2 regions of the Achromobacter sp. NPDC058515 genome follow, and region 1 is predicted to be linked to the other one. Evidence: riboswitches for the same ligand, from Rfam matches in the RefSeq annotation. Region 1 holds a riboswitch; the other holds the start of a gene.
The links. Region 1 has a riboswitch for glycine ahead of ACFWP0_RS17430 (D-amino acid dehydrogenase). Riboswitches for the same ligand answer to the same signal wherever they lie in the genome.
Positions count from the first base shown of each region.

Region 2: another riboswitch for glycine. It lies ahead of gcvT (glycine cleavage system aminomethyltransferase GcvT); the one in region 1 lies ahead of ACFWP0_RS17430 (D-amino acid dehydrogenase).

Region 1 covers NZ_JBHXNI010000009.1:218,827-226,299, reverse strand. The annotation lists gene ACFWP0_RS17455 (methionine ABC transporter ATP-binding protein) at 1-431, opposite strand, end outside; gene ACFWP0_RS17450 (MetQ/NlpA family ABC transporter substrate-binding protein) at 435-1,289, opposite strand; gene ACFWP0_RS17445 (CopD family protein) at 1,441-1,866, opposite strand; gene ACFWP0_RS17440 (DUF2242 domain-containing protein) at 1,982-2,839, opposite strand; gene ampC (class C beta-lactamase) at 3,067-4,254, opposite strand; glycine riboswitch at 4,366-4,456, shown strand; glycine riboswitch at 4,458-4,548, shown strand; gene ACFWP0_RS17430 (D-amino acid dehydrogenase) at 4,595-5,824, shown strand; gene ACFWP0_RS17425 (PhzF family phenazine biosynthesis protein) at 5,895-6,683, opposite strand; gene ACFWP0_RS17420 (hypothetical protein) at 6,830-7,303, shown strand; partial or broken gene ACFWP0_RS17415 (tetratricopeptide repeat protein) at 7,378-7,473, shown strand, end outside.
Region 2 covers NZ_JBHXNI010000003.1:187,218-194,690, forward strand. The annotation lists gene ACFWP0_RS06890 (Orn/Lys/Arg decarboxylase N-terminal domain-containing protein) at 1-691, shown strand, start outside; gene ACFWP0_RS06895 (NAD(P)/FAD-dependent oxidoreductase) at 715-1,917, shown strand; gene ACFWP0_RS06900 (superoxide dismutase) at 2,072-2,686, shown strand; gene ACFWP0_RS06905 (ZIP family metal transporter) at 2,717-3,610, shown strand; glycine riboswitch at 3,685-3,780, shown strand; glycine riboswitch at 3,816-3,938, shown strand; gene gcvT (glycine cleavage system aminomethyltransferase GcvT) at 4,025-5,125, shown strand; gene gcvH (glycine cleavage system protein GcvH) at 5,225-5,602, shown strand; gene gcvP (aminomethyl-transferring glycine dehydrogenase) at 5,705-7,473, shown strand, end outside.

The sequences.
Region 1 (7,473 bases):
ACGCGCGCACGCGCGGCCGCCGGCTTCACGCCCGCCACGCGCAGCGGCAGGGCGACGTTCTCGGCCACGGTCTTGGCGGACAGCAGGTTGAAATGCTGGAAGATCATGCCGATGCGGCGGCGCAGTCCCACCAGGGCGTTTTCGTCCAGCCCGCCGACATCCACGCCGTCGACCAGCACGCGCCCGGCGCTGGGCCGCTCCAGCATGTTGATCGAACGCAGGAGCGTGGACTTGCCCGCGCCGCTGCGCCCGATGATGCCAAAGACCTCGCCGCGCGCGACCGAGAACGACACGTCGGACAGGGCCGCGACGGGTCCCTGCGCGCCCTGGTACTGCTTTTGCAGCCCCTCGAACACAATGTGCGCGTCCAGCGCCTGGGACTGCGCGGCGGGGCCGGCCCGCGGCGGGATGGAGAACTCGTGTTGCATCATTGCTCAGAAAACCGGGATCACCGAGCCTTCGTACTTGCTCAGGATGAACTGGCGCACTTCCTCGGAGTGGTATACCTTGATCAGCGCGGGCACCCACGGCGCGTCCTTGTCCTTTTCGCGCACCGCGATGATGTTCACGTAGGGATTGTTCTCTTTCTTCTCGACCGCGATGCCGTCGCGCGTGGCGATCAGGCCGGCCTGGTAGGCAAAGCTGTTGACGATGGCGGCGGTGTCCACGTCCGGCAGCGACCGGGCCAGCACGACCGACGCGCTTTCCACAAAGTTGAGCTTCCTGGGGTTGGACGTGACGTCCGCCAGGGTGGCCGTGCCGGTCGCCGGGTCGAAGCCGTCCTTCAGCGTGATCAGGCCCTGGTCGCGCAGGATCACCAGCGCGCGCGTCTGGTTGCTGGGGTCGTTGGGGATCCCCACCTTGGCGCCGTCCGGCAGCTCGTTCAAGGCTTTGTACTTCTTGGAATAGAACGCGATGGGCGAGATCAGCGTGTTGGCCACGGCCACCAGCTTGTAGCCGCGCTGCTTGATCTGGTCGTTCAGGAAAGGGATGTGCTGGAACGCATTGGCCTCCAGGTCGCCGTTGTTCAGCGCTTCATTGGGGCTGGCGGTGCCGGTGATGACGACGGGCTCGACGGCCAGGCCGTTCTTCTTAGCCACCTGGGTCACCACTTCCCAGATCTGCTCGTCCACGCCGCCGCGCACGCCCACTTTCAGCGGCTTGGGGTCGGCCGAAAAGGCCGGGCCGTGGAACATGGCCGCCGAGGCCAGCACGGCGCCCAGCAGGCGCTTGAAGAACGGCGCCCACGCCGCGCGCGCTTGCCCGGCGACAAGAATACGGATAGTCATGATGGAATCGCCTCTAAGTCAACGCAGTTATGAGAGAGACGATTCTAGGGAGGGGACTTACGCGCGCGAACGAATAGTTGGTTGAGTCGTTATTACAGGGGTGTTTGGATATGGCCGCGCAGCATATGGCGCGGCGCTGGCGCCTTGGCGGCTAGAACGGCTTGACCACCACGAGCGTCACGATGGCGGCCGAGGCAAGGACGGTGAACGGCGCGTACAGGTCCACCAGCGGCGGACGGCGGGCGCTGCCGCCGGCCATGCGGCGCAGCGATGCGCTCTGCATGCCCAGCAAGGCCGACAGCGCCAGCGCAAGGGCTACCTTGACCCAGATCCAGTTCATGGCGAACCAGCCCAAGGTCATCGCCAGGTGCAGGCCGATGAGCCAGGCGATGACCATGGCGGGCGTGGTGACGAACAGGGTCCAGCGGCGCAGGGCATGCAGCATCTTGCGTTCCTTGGGCGCGTCGTCGCCGTCCCGCGGTTGCGAGGACAGGAGAAACAGGGAAACGAAGAGCGAGCCCGCGAGCCAGGCCACAACGGCCGCGACGTGGGCCATTTTCAGGAGTTGGTAGGTCATGGCCGGCATTATCGCCGTTCGCGGACGGCGCGCGGCACAGTGGGAAAGCCGGGGATTTGCGCTAGGGCAAACGTCCCGGCGTTCCGCTGCCGTCGCCGAAAAGCCAGTTGCCTGGTTACGGCGTGGCGGGCTTCTCCGGCGCGGCCGGCTTTTCAGGCGATGCCGGCGCGGCGGCGGGCGCGGGGCTGGCCGCTCCCTGCGCTGCCCCCGAGGCGGGCGGGGTCGGCGCGGACGGAGCCGCCGCGGCCGGGGTCGGCGCGGGTGGCGTCGCCGCGGACGGGGCGGCCGCGGGCGCCGGCTTGTCGCCCCCGGTGGCGGCCGCGGGGTTCAAGGTGTCGGCAGGCGCATCGGGCGAGACGACGGGATCGGCGGGCACGGCGGGCGCCTTGGCGGGCGCGGCCTTGCCGCGGCCGGTCGGCGGCTCATGCGGCGCGGCGGCCGCCTGCGCATCCGGCAGGAACCGCTGCAGCAGCTGGAAGAAGCCTTCGTAGAACTGGGGCCGCGTCACGGTCTGGCTGCCCGTCTTCACCAGCGAATCGTCGCTGGCGCCGAACGGCATCGAGACCTGGCCCAGCACGCTCACGCCCACGCTGGCGGCGTTGCTGGTGCGCTTGATCGAATAGCGGTCCTGGACGGCATTGGCGAACACCGTTGCGCGCTGGTTCGAGCTGCCGTCCGAGGCGCATTCGAGATTGAAACTGATCTGGCTGTGCTGCCCGTCCTCGCTCTGGAAATTCTTGTGGCCGGTCAGGCGCGACGGTTCGAACTTGTCGATGTTGTAGCCCTGGCTCAGCAAGGCCCGGCGGCCCGCATCGCACGCCGCGGTGCTGGCGGCGGGAAAGGTCCGGGAGAAGGTGTCGCTCTGCGCGAAATCCTCTTTTTCATAGGCAGGCTTGGGGGAGGAACATCCGGCCAGGGCGGCCGTCAGAGCGGCAAGCAGAGGGAAAGCGATACGGCGGGTGACGCTGGGCATAAGGGGTCCGGCTTGGGGCAACGAAGTCCATTATCGGCCAAGAAACCGGACCAGTTATTGGGGACGGGTTTTTTGCGGTGATATGTTGAAACAAGCTCGGGGCTGGGGCGGGGACAAACAGCAAGGCCGCCAAGCCCCCGGACCAAAGGTCGAGTTGTAATTAGTATCGAAATAGATAACCTGGGGCGACCCGTCGTGCACGACTGCGGCCTCAAGCGCGCCGCCGCTCAGCGCGCCGCCCGGTCCTGCCGCCCCAGCTTGTCCAGTTCATCCAGGATGCCCGCCGCCAGCCGCACGCGGGCCTCGTTCGGATAGTTCCTGTTCGCCAGGATCACGATCCCCTGCTTCCTGGCGGGCACGAAGGCCACATAGCCGCCAAAGCCGTTCGTCGCCCCGGTCTTGTTGATCCATGCCGCCTCCTGCGGGGCCAGCGGCGGATTCAAGGCCGCGGCCGCATGGCTCTGGCTGTTCAGCGTGCCGGCGTTGGCGGCCAGCAGCGTGTCCAGCGCCACCGGGTAGGGAAACTGCTCCCAGACCATGTCCTGCGTCATCTCGCCCACCTGGTAGTACCCCACATGCGTAGCCGCAATGGCGCGCTTGAGCGGCTCGTCCTGGACGCCCATGCCCATGTTGGCCTCGACGAACCGGAGCATGTCGCGCGCGCTGGACTTCACGCCGTAGGCTTCGTCCGCCAGCACGCCGGGGTTCACGCGCACGGGCGCGCCCTGCTTGTTGTAGCCCTGCGCATAGCGGGACATCTTGTCCGCCGGAACATCGATGAAGGTATCGGACAGGCCCAGCTTCGCGAACAGCTCCCCCATCGCCTGCGCGAACGGCTGCTTCATGCTTCGGGCCGTCGCGACGCCCAGCATCCCGATGCTGGGATTGGCGTAGCTGCGGGACGTGCCGGGGGCTTGCGCGGGCTTCCAGGCCTTCAGGTAGTCCATCAGCTGCGCCTCGTTGCGCACCGCGTCGGGCACCTGCAAGGGGAAGCCGCCGGTGGTGTGCGTGGCCAGGTTGACCAGCGTCAGCCTGGCGAAGTCGCTGCCGGCAAGTTCGGGCAGGAACCTGGCGGGGCTATCGCTCAGCGCGAGCTGGCCCCGGGCCTGCGCGTAGCCGGCAAGAGTCGCCGTGAACGTCTTGCTGATCGATCCCAGCTCGAACATCGTGTCGCGCGTGACCGCCTGCCGCGTCTGCCGCGATTGCACGCCATAGGTGTAGAACCGCTGCTGCCCTTGGCTGGTGATGGCGATCGCCATCCCTGGAATGTCGTGCTGCCGCATGACCGCCTGGGCGGCCTCGCTTACCGCCAGATCGAGAGACGGCAGTTCCGTGCGGGCCAAGGCGGGTCCGGCTGCGCCGGCGAAAACAGGGGTGAAAAGCAAGCCTGCGCGCAGCAGTCCTCGGATACGCATGCATCGTCCTTCAGGTTTCAATTGCGTGCATCGTAACTTGGCGCGCGCCGATGCTGGTACTAACCCCTAACGTCGCCCAGCCCGTTTTTGGATATGCTCTGCGGGTCGTTTTAAAACCCCGCAGAAGAGACCCGCCCCCGTGGCGGGCGCCGACGGAGCAACCGCCCCGGAAACTCTCAGGCAACAGGACTGCGCGGTCTAGACAATCTGGAGAGAGGCGCCGTGCGCGCCCACCGAAGGGGATCCCGCCGCCGACCGCGCGCGGGTGAAGCTCTCAGGTACAGAGACAGATGGGGCGCCGCGGCCAACAAGGGCCGCCGCCACCCTTTCTGGAGCCATCATGCCCCGCATCGCCATCATCGGCGCCGGTATCACCGGCGTCACGTCCGCCTATGCCCTGAGCAAGCTGGGCTACGCGGTCACGGTCTACGACCGCCAGCGCTACCCTGCCATGGAAACGTCCTATGCCAACGGCGGCCAGCTGTCGGCCAGCAACGCCGAAGTCTGGAACAGCGCCGCCACCATCATGAAAGGCCTGCGCTGGATGTGGCGCCGCAACGCGCCGCTGCTGCTCAACCCCGGATTCAGCTGGCACAAGTACTCGTGGCTGGCGCAGTTCATGGCGCAGATTCCCAACTATCGCCGCAACACCATCGCCACCACCCGGCTGGCCATCCAGGCCCGCCAGCACCTGTTCGAGATGGCCGAGGACGAAGGCATAGATTTCGACCTGGAGCGCCGGGGCATCCTGCACATCTATCACGACGCCGCCAGCTTCGACGCCGCCAGCCGGGCAAACGCGCTGCTGCGCGAAGGCGGCCTGGAACGCTACGCCGTGTCCAGCAACGAGGCGCGCAGCATAGAACCTGCCCTGCAGGCCGGCTGCCATGGCGGCTTCTACACCCCGTCGGACGCCACCGGCGACATCCACAAATTCACCAGCGGGCTGGCGCGCGCCTGCGAGCGCCGGGGCGTGAAGTTCGTGCAGGACGCGGACATCCGCCACATCAGCCGCGACAGCCGCCCCTATGTGCTGGACATGCTGCGCGACGACGGCCGCGAACGCGAACAGCACGAGGCCGACGCCGTCGTCGTTTGCGCCGGTGCGGCCAGCCGGCAGTTCGCCAGGCAGCTCGGAGACGCGCTGAACATCTATCCGGTCAAGGGCTACTCGATCAGCGTGCATCTGGACGACGCGCAGAGCCTGGCGGCGGCCCCCGGCGTGAGCCTGCTGGACGAGGCCGCAAAAATCGTCACCAGCCGGCTGGGAGACCGGTTTCGCGTGGCGGGCACCGCGGAATTCAATGGCTTCAACATGGACATCCGCGCCGAGCGCGTGCAGCCGCTGGTGGACTGGACGCGCAAGCACTTTCCCGGCATCCGGACCTCGCGCGTGGTGCCCTGGTGCGGCCTGCGCCCCATGACGCCGGACATGATGCCGCGCGTGGGCCCGGGCAAACGCCCCGGCGTGTTCTACAACACGGGCCACGGCCACCTGGGATGGACCCTGTCCGCGGCGACGGCGCAGATGCTGGCGGCGAGCGTCAGCGAGGCCGTGCCCGCGCCGTAGCGGGACAACGGCTCCGGGGCATCCGGGAAGCCGCGGCGCGCAAGCTGGGCGACGCAGGGCTTGCGGAGGATCAAAGGTAGATCGCGCCGCGCAGGTACAGCGCCGCCTGGCCGCTGATGATCACCCGGCCGTTGTCCAGCACCTCGCATTCAAGCTGCCCTTTGCGCGCCCCGCCCTGCTGCGCGCTCAGGCTGCGCTTGCCCAGCCGTTGCGCCCAATACGGCGCCAGCGAGGTATGCGCCGACCCGGTGACCGGGTCTTCGTTCACGCCGACCCGCGGCCCGAACCAGCGCGACACGAAGTCGAACTGGGCCGACGGCGCCGTCACCGCCACCCCGCGCACGTCAAACGCCGCCAGCGCCACGAAATCCGGCTTCAGGCCGTCGATCAGCGATTCGTCATCGATGACCACCAGATAATCGTCGGTGCGGTACAGGGCCTGCGCATCCGGCAGGCCCAGCGCCTGCAGCAGGCCCGGCGGAATCGCCGCGGCCTCGGGCTGCTTGGCCGGGAAATCCATCGCCAGCTTGTTGCCGGCGCGGAACACCTGGAGCTCGCCGCTGCGCGTGGAGAACCGCAGCACTTCGTCCGTGACGCCCAATTGATCGAACAGCACGAAGGCCGACGCCAGCGTCGCGTGCCCGCAAAGATCCACCTCGACGGCGGGCGTGAACCAGCGCAGCTCGTAGACATCCCCGTTGCGCACGACGTAGGCGGTTTCGGACAGATTGTTTTCCTCGGCGATGCGTTGCAGCGTCGCGTCGGCAAGCCAGGCGTCCAGCGGCACGACCGCGGCGGGGTTGCCGCCGAAAGGCGCGGCGGCGAAGGCGTCTACCTGATAGATGTCGAACTGGGGCATGGCGGATCCTGAGTAAAGAGTAAGTCGCGCCCAAGGGCGTCAGACGGCATTTTGCTACATTTATCGCCGCGGCCGGATTGAGCATTTACACTGGAAGCACACCGGCAAGCGGCTTATGAAACCAGGCCCTCAATCACGGAAAGACCATGCATGCACCGTCTGCAGTCCCCGTTCGCAAAGCCCGGGTGCGCGGCCTGATTGCCCGCCTGGGAATTGTCGCCGCCACGGGCCTGTTCATCAGCGCCTCCGCCCACGCGCAGAAGTGGTTTGACGTGCCGCCCCGCCGCGACCATCCCAACATCTCCATCAGGATCGCGGGCATCCCGGACTCGCGGCAGCCCTCCGGAAGCGCCAAGGGCAAAATGGAAATGCGATACGCCATCCCTCAGAACATCCTGGGCCTGGACGGAAAGCGCAGGAACTACAACCGCACGATGACGGACGTCGTGTTCGACTGCAATCAGGCCCTGGTGGGCTTTCTTGCCGCCACCAGTTTTTATATGAACGATGAGCTGGTCGACGCCTTCGGCGAAGAAATCAAGGACGATGGCAAGCCGCAGTTCGTCCGGTTCCCGGAAAACAGCCCTCAGATGAAGGCCTTGCAGGCGGCCTGTGCTTGAAACGCGCCTGGCGCGCATTGGGCGGATAATGGCGCCCTCCCTCCCCTTCCGCGATCCTGCCGTGGAGCTGTTTCTTGGGCACGAGTAACCATCCTGCCGCCAGTCCTTTGACGATTCCCCAGGCTTTGCTGCAGGCCTACGCGCATTGGAACGCGGGCCAGGCGCCGCAA
Region 2 (7,473 bases), on a different contig from region 1:
CAACATGCTGGACCCGATCAAGGCCACGGTCATCACGCCCGGGCTGGACATGTCGGGCAGCTTCGGCGAAACCGGCATTCCCGCCGCCCTGGTCTCCAAGTACCTGACCGAGCATGGCGTGGTGGTCGAGAAGACGGGCCTGTACTCGTTCTTCATCCTGTTCACCATCGGCATCACCAAGGGCCGCTGGAACACGCTCCTGACCGCCTTGCAGCAGTTCAAGGACGACTACGACCGCAACCAGCCGCTGTGGCGCATCCTGCCGGAGTTCTGCCGCGACCATCGCCGCTACGAGCGCATGGGCCTGCGCGATCTGTGCCAGCAGATCCACGAAGCCTATCGCGAGCGCGACGTGGCCCGCCTGACGACCGAGATGTATCTCAGCGACATGGTGCCCGCGCTGAAGCCGTCGGACGCATTTGCCCGCATGGCGCACCGCGAGGTCGAGCGCGTCGACATCGACAAGCTGGAAGGCCGCGTCACCGGCGTGCTGCTGACGCCGTATCCTCCGGGCATTCCGCTGCTGATTCCTGGCGAACGCTTCAACCGCACCATCGTCCAGTACCTGCAGTTCGCGCGCGAATTCAACGAACGCTTCCCCGGCTTCGAAACCTATATTCACGGCCTGGCCGATGAAATTGGTCCCGATGGCGAAAAGCGCTATTACGTTGATTGCCTGATCGAAGAGTAAGACCCGGCGGGTCTGGAGTCCTGATGTTTGATGTAGCCGTACTCGGCGCCGGCGCCGCTGGCATGATGTGTGCAGCGGTAGCCGGCCAGCGCGGCTTGCGCGTGGTGCTGGTCGACCATGCGGAGCGCCTGGCGGAGAAGATCCGCATATCCGGCGGAGGCCGCTGCAACTTCACGAACATCGGCGCCGGGCCCGCCAATTTCCTTTCCGACAATCCGCATTTCTGCCGGTCTGCCCTGTCGGCCTACACGCCGCAGGATTTCCTGGCGCTGATGAAGCGCCACCACATCGCCTGGCACGAGAAGCATCGCGGCCAGCTGTTCTGCAACGATTCCAGCGAATCCGTCATCGACATGCTGCGCGCCGAGTGCGACGCGGGCAATGTGCAATGGCGCATGGGCTGTCCGGTGGCCGAGATCGCCCACGGCGAGCAGGGGTTCGAACTGCGCACCGGCCAGGGCGCGATCCGCGCCGCCAAGCTGGTGGTGGCGACGGGCGGCATGGCGATCCCGCAGTTGGGCGCCACCGACTTCGGCTTGAAGATTGCGCGCCAGTTCGGCCTGAAAGTGGTGGAGCCGCGGCCCGCGCTCGTGCCGCTGACGTTCGACCCCGCGCACTGGCAGGCCTTGTCCGAGCTGTCGGGCGTGGCGCTGGAAGTGAACCTGCACACGGGGCAGGGCAAGACGCGCGGCGAGTTCCTGGAGGACTTGCTGTTCACGCACCGGGGGCTGTCCGGCCCCGCCATCCTGCAGATATCAAGCTTCTGGAAGCCCGGGGAGCCGATCGTGATCGACCTGGCGCCGGGCCGGGACCTGGCCGAAGCGCTGCTGGCGTCCAAGTCCGGCAACCGGCAGCAGCTGCATACGGTGCTGGCCGGGCTGTGGCCCAAGCGCCTGGCCGACCGCTGGCTGCACCTGGCGGAGCAGGGCGGCAAGCCCGGGCTGGCGGCGCTGCGCCTGGCGGATGCGCCGGACAAGACCTTGCGCGCGCTGGCGCAGGACATCCATCAATGGGCACTGGTGCCCAGCGGCACCGCCGGCTACAAGAAAGCCGAAGTGATGCGCGGCGGCGTGGACACGCGCGGCCTGGACCAGAAGTCCATGCAGGCCAAGACCACCCCTGGCCTGTACTTTATCGGCGAAGCCGTGGATGTCACGGGCTGGCTGGGCGGCTACAACTTCCAATGGGCCTGGGCCTCGGGCGTGGCCTGCGGCAAGGCGCTCTAGGCGGCGCCCGGCCCGCGGGCGCCTGACGGCGCGCCGGGCCCGCGGCAGAAATTGTCGATCCGCCATTGTGATATTAAATAAAAATACATATCATTTATGTTTTCGATATTGATCTATGTCCTCCGCCCGGAGGACGGATCCGACGGAGACATGCATGGCCTACACCCTTCCGAACCTGCCGTACGCCTATGACGCGCTGGAGCCTCACATCGACGCGATGACGATGGAGATCCATTACAGCAAACATCACCAGACCTACGTCACCAGCCTGAACGCCGCGCTGGAAGGGGCGGGCATCGTCACGGACGAACCCGTCGAAGCCCTTGTCGCGCGCCTGGACGAATTGCCCGAGGCCATCCGCGGCGCCGTCCGCAATCACGGCGGCGGCCATGCCAACCACAGCTTGTTCTGGTCCGTCATGTCGCCCGAAGGCGGCGGCGAGCCGGACGGCGCGCTGGCGGCGGCCATCGAATCCGAGCTGGGCGGCCTGGCGGCGTTCCGCGAGGCGTTCACCAAGGCGGCCCTGACCCGCTTCGGCAGCGGCTGGGCCTGGCTGAGCGTGACCCCGGAGGGCAAGCTGGCGGTCGAGAGCAGCGCCAACCAGGACAGCCCGCTGATGCACGGCAATACGCCGATCCTCGGCCTGGACGTCTGGGAGCACGCCTATTATCTGAAGTACCAGAACCGCCGGCCGGAATATATCGGCGCCTTCTACAATGTGGTGAACTGGCCCGAAGTGGCGCGCCGCTACGCAGCGGCAAAGGGCTGAGCGCAACGCTCGCAAGGAGTGCCGCGGCACATGAATACCTTCAGCCGTCATCGCTTGCGGCCAGCAGCCACCAGCATCAGCGTCTGGACGCTGGCTGTCATGGTGTCCTGCCTGGGCCTGCACCAGCTCTGGGTCTACCTGGACGTGCGGGCGCCGCACGTGGCCGACGCGCTGCTGGGCGGGCTGGTCGCGGCCGGCGCGACCGCGCTGGGCACGCTGCCCATCCTGTTCGCCCGCACTATCCCCCAGAAGGCGCAGGACAGCATGTTCGGCTTCGGGGCCGGCGTGATGCTCGCGGCCAGCGCGTTTTCGCTCGTGGCGCCGGGCGTCGCCGCGGGCCGGGAGCTGGGCTACGGGCCCTGGGGCGCCGGCCTGACGGTCGGCGCCGCCGTGCTGCTGGGGGCGGCGGTCCTGCTGCTCATGGACCGCACTCTGCCGCACGAGCACTTCATCAAGGGCAGGGAGGGCATGGAGGCCCACCGGCTGCGCCGCACCTGGCTGTTCGTGTTCGCCATCACGCTGCACAACCTGCCCGAGGGCCTGGCGATCGGCGTGGGCTATGCCGGCGGGGACCCCGTGCGCGGCACGGCGCTGGCGACCGGCATCGCCATCCAGGATATTCCCGAAGGGCTGGTGGTGGCCGTGGCCTTGCTGGCCGCCGGCTACAAGCGGACCTTCGCCGTGGCCCTGGGCATGCTGTCGGGCCTGGTCGAACCGCTGGGCGCGGTGCTGGGGGCCGCCATCGTCGGCTGGTCGGCGCCGCTCCTGCCTTGGGGGCTGGGCTTTGCCGCGGGCGCCATGCTGTTCGTCATCAGCCACGAGATCATCCCGGAATCGCACCGCAAGGGGCACGAGATCTACGCGACCTGCGGGCTGATGCTGGGCTTCGTGCTGATGATGCTGCTGGATACGGCGCTGGCCTAGCGGGGCCTGACGGCGAGCGCCTCGTTTTCCGCCTTTTCGGCACGCGGCTTTCGTTGTATGCTTTCGGCGCTGTCACGCATGTTGCGGGAGAGAGCGGCCCGTAAGTCCGGCCGCCGCCGAAGGCGCAATTCGCCCAGAATCGCTCAGGCAACCGATACCGCACATGCTTGCTCCGTCCCGGTTTTCTTACCCGCTGGACGCGGCAAAACAGCACTCTGGAGAGACCTGGCGCCGCCCCTGAACTAGGGACATAGCGAGCAGCCCAGGCGCCGAAGGTGCAAACCCGCCACGCGGGGCAACTCTCAGGCAAAAGGACAGAGGGGCGGAAGATTCAGCCGTGGCGCGGGCGCAGTCCGCTTGCCGCCACCGGCATTCCGTAACCCTGGCATCACTGCCGCCCCGGAGTTCCCGCGCATGTCCGCAACCCTCAAACGCACCCCGCTGGCCGAAGAACACATCGCCGCCGGCGCCCGAATGGTCGATTTCGGCGGCTGGGACATGCCCCTGGCCTACGGCTCGCAGCTCGAGGAGCACCATGCGGTGCGCCAGGACGCCGGCATGTTCGATGTCTCGCACATGCTCAACGTCGACGTGACGGGCCCCGACGCCTACGCTTTCCTGCAGCGCCTGGTCGCCAATGACGTCTCCAAGCTGACGGTGCCGGGCAAGGCGCTCTACAGCTGCATGCTGAATCCGCAGGGCGGCGTCATCGACGACCTGATCATCTATTTCTTCGCGGCCGACGAATGGCGCGTCGTGGTCAACGCGGGCACGGCCGACAAGGACGTCGCCTGGATGCAGCGCGTGAAGCAGGCCGGCTCGTTCGACGTCGTCATTGCTCCGCGCCGCGACCTGGCCATGGTGGCCGTGCAGGGCCCCAACGCCCGCGCCAAGCTGTGGGCAGCGCGCCCGGCGTGGCAAGCCGCCACCGAACCCCTGACCCCCTTTGTCGCCGCCATCGTGGGCGACGACACGCTGGTCGCCCGCACGGGCTACACCGGCGAAGACGGCTTCGAAATCGTGCTGCCCGCCGCCGAGGTGGCGCAGCTCTGGCGCGACCTGGCTGCCCAGGGCGTGCGTCCGGCCGGCCTGGGCGCGCGCGACACGCTGCGCCTGGAAGCCGGCATGAATCTGTACGGCCAGGATATGGACGAGCTGACCCAGCCCGGCGAAGCCGGCCTGACCTGGACGGTGTCGCTGAAGAACGCCGACCGCCGTTTCATCGGCCGCGACGCGCTGGAGCAGTTCGCCACCCCCGCCGCCTTCCTTGGCCTGAAGCTGCAAGAGCGCGGCGTCATGCGCGCGCACATGGCCGTGCGCACTCCGCAAGGCGCGGGCGAACTCACCAGCGGCACCATGTCGCCCACGCTGGGCGTGTCCATCGGCTTTGCCCGCCTGCCGCAAGGCGTGCGTCCGGGCGATACGGTGGAGGTCGACATCCGCGGCAAATGGGTGCCCGCCCTGGTCTGCAAGCTGCCATTTGTCCGTAACGGCAAAGCCGTCGAACACTCGTAAACTCGAAGCTTCGCGCGAGCGCCGGCCCGGCCTGGGCGACGGCCGCCCGCGCGAGGCGCGCAACACCATTCATCTACCCGCATTCCCTCAGGAGTTCCCATGAGTCTGCCCACCGATCGCAAGTACACCGAGTCCCATGAATGGGTCAAAGCCGAAGGCGACGTGTTCGTCGTCGGCATCACCGACACCGCCCAGGATCAATTGGGCGATCTGGTTTTCGTTGGCGACGTAAAGGTCGGCGCCAAGCTGAACGCGGGCGAAACCGCCGGCGTGGTCGAGTCGGTCAAGGCCGCCTCGGACATCTACGCGCCGGTGGCCGGCGAAATCGTCGCCTTCAACGAAGAACTCGAAAACAACCCCAACCTGATCAACGAATCGGCTTTCACCGCCTGGATCTTCAAGATCAAGCCGGTCAACGCCGCCGACGCCGACAAGCTGCTGGACGCCGCCGGCTACGAAGCCGTCGCCAACGGCTAAGCCGGCTCGTGGCGGGCGAGGGGCCGACCAGGCGCCGCGCCCGCCACGCAAGAAGCACTACCGTCCGTCCCTCGACGACACCCGCTACCCCGAGATCTCCCCATGTCGCGCGCCCTAGACACTCATACCGACTTCATTCCCCGCCACATCGGCCCCTCCGACGCCGACCAGGCCGCCATGCTTGCCGTCATCGGCAGCGCCAGCCTGGATGCCCTGATCGAAGAAGTCGTGCCCCCGAAGATCCGCAGCCAGGCGCCGCTGGCGCTGCCGCCCTCGCGCAGCGAAGCCGACGTGCTGGCCGAACTGAAGCAGATCGCGGGCCGCAACAAGGTCTACCGCAACTACATCGGGCAGGGGTACTACGGCACGCAGACGCCCAATGTGGTGTTGCGCAACATTCTTGAGAATCCCGCCTGGTACACGGCCTACACGCCCTACCAGCCCGAGATCTCCCAGGGCCGCCTCGAAGCCCTGCTGAACTACCAGACCATGGTCGCCGACCTGACCGGGCTGGACATCTCCAATGCCTCGCTGCTGGACGAAAGCACCGCCGCCGCCGAAGCCATGACGCTCGCCCGCCGCGGCGCCAAGTCGCAGAGCCCGGTGTTCTTCATTTCGCGCCACGTGCATCCCCAGACCATCGAAGTCGTGCGCACGCGCGCCGAGGGCCTGGACATCGAGATCGCCGTGGGCGACGAGGCCGAAGGCCTGCCCGAGTGCTTCGGCGTACTGCTGCAGTACCCGCACAGCACGGGCTCCGTCTCCGACTACCGCAAGCTGGCCGAAGCCGCCCATGCGCAAGGCGCCGTGGTCGCCTGCGCCACCGACCTGCTGGCGCTGGCCCTGTTGGCCGCCCCGGGCGAGTGGGGCGCGGACATCGCCATCGGCTCGGCCCAGCGTTTTGGCGTGCCGTTCGGTTTTGGCGGCCCGCACGCCGGCTTCATGGCCTGCAAGGATTCGTTCAAGCGCAACATGGCCGGCCGCCTGGTCGGCGTGTCCAAGGACGCCCAGGGCAACCCGGCCATGCGCCTGGCGCTGCAAACGCGCGAGCAGCACATCCGCCGCGAGAAGGCCACCTCCAACATCTGCACCGCGCAGGTGCTGCTGGCCGTGATGGCCGGCATGTACGCCGTGTGGCATGGCCCCGCCGGCATCCGCCGCATCGCCGAGCGCGTGCAGCGCAGCACCGCCATCCTGCGCGCCGAGCTCATCAAGCTGGGCGTGAAGGTCGTCAACGACACCTTCTTCGACACCCTGCTGCTCGAAACCGGCGCCGCGACCCCCGCCATCCTGACCGCCGCCGACTGCGAGCACATCAACCTGCGCCGCGTCGATGGCGCCCGCCTGGCGGTCTCGCTGGACGAGACCGTCACCGTCGCCGACCTGCAAGCGCTGGTCAACGTCTTCGCCTCCGGCCTGGAACGCGATGACGTCGAGCTCGACATCGACGCGCTGGACGCGGCGGCCGCCGGCGGCATCCCCGCGCCGGTGGTCCGCGAAAGCGCGATCCTGACGCATCCGGTGTTCTCCAGCGTGCAGTCCGAGACCGACATGCTGCGCTACCTGCGCAAGCTGGCCGACAAGGACCTGGCCCTGGACCGCACGATGATCCCGCTGGGTTCGTGCACCATGAAGCTGAACGCCACGGCCGAGATGATTCCCATCACCTGGCCCGAATTCGCGCTGATCCACCCGTTCGCGCCGGCGTCGCAAAGCCAGGGCTACAACGAGCTGATCGACCGCCTGTCGGCCGCGCTGTGCGAAATCACCGGCTACGACAACATCAGCCTGCAGCCCAACTCGGGCGCGCAAGGCGAGTACGCCGGCCTCCTGGCCATCCGCGGCTATCACCAGGCCAACGGCCAGCACCA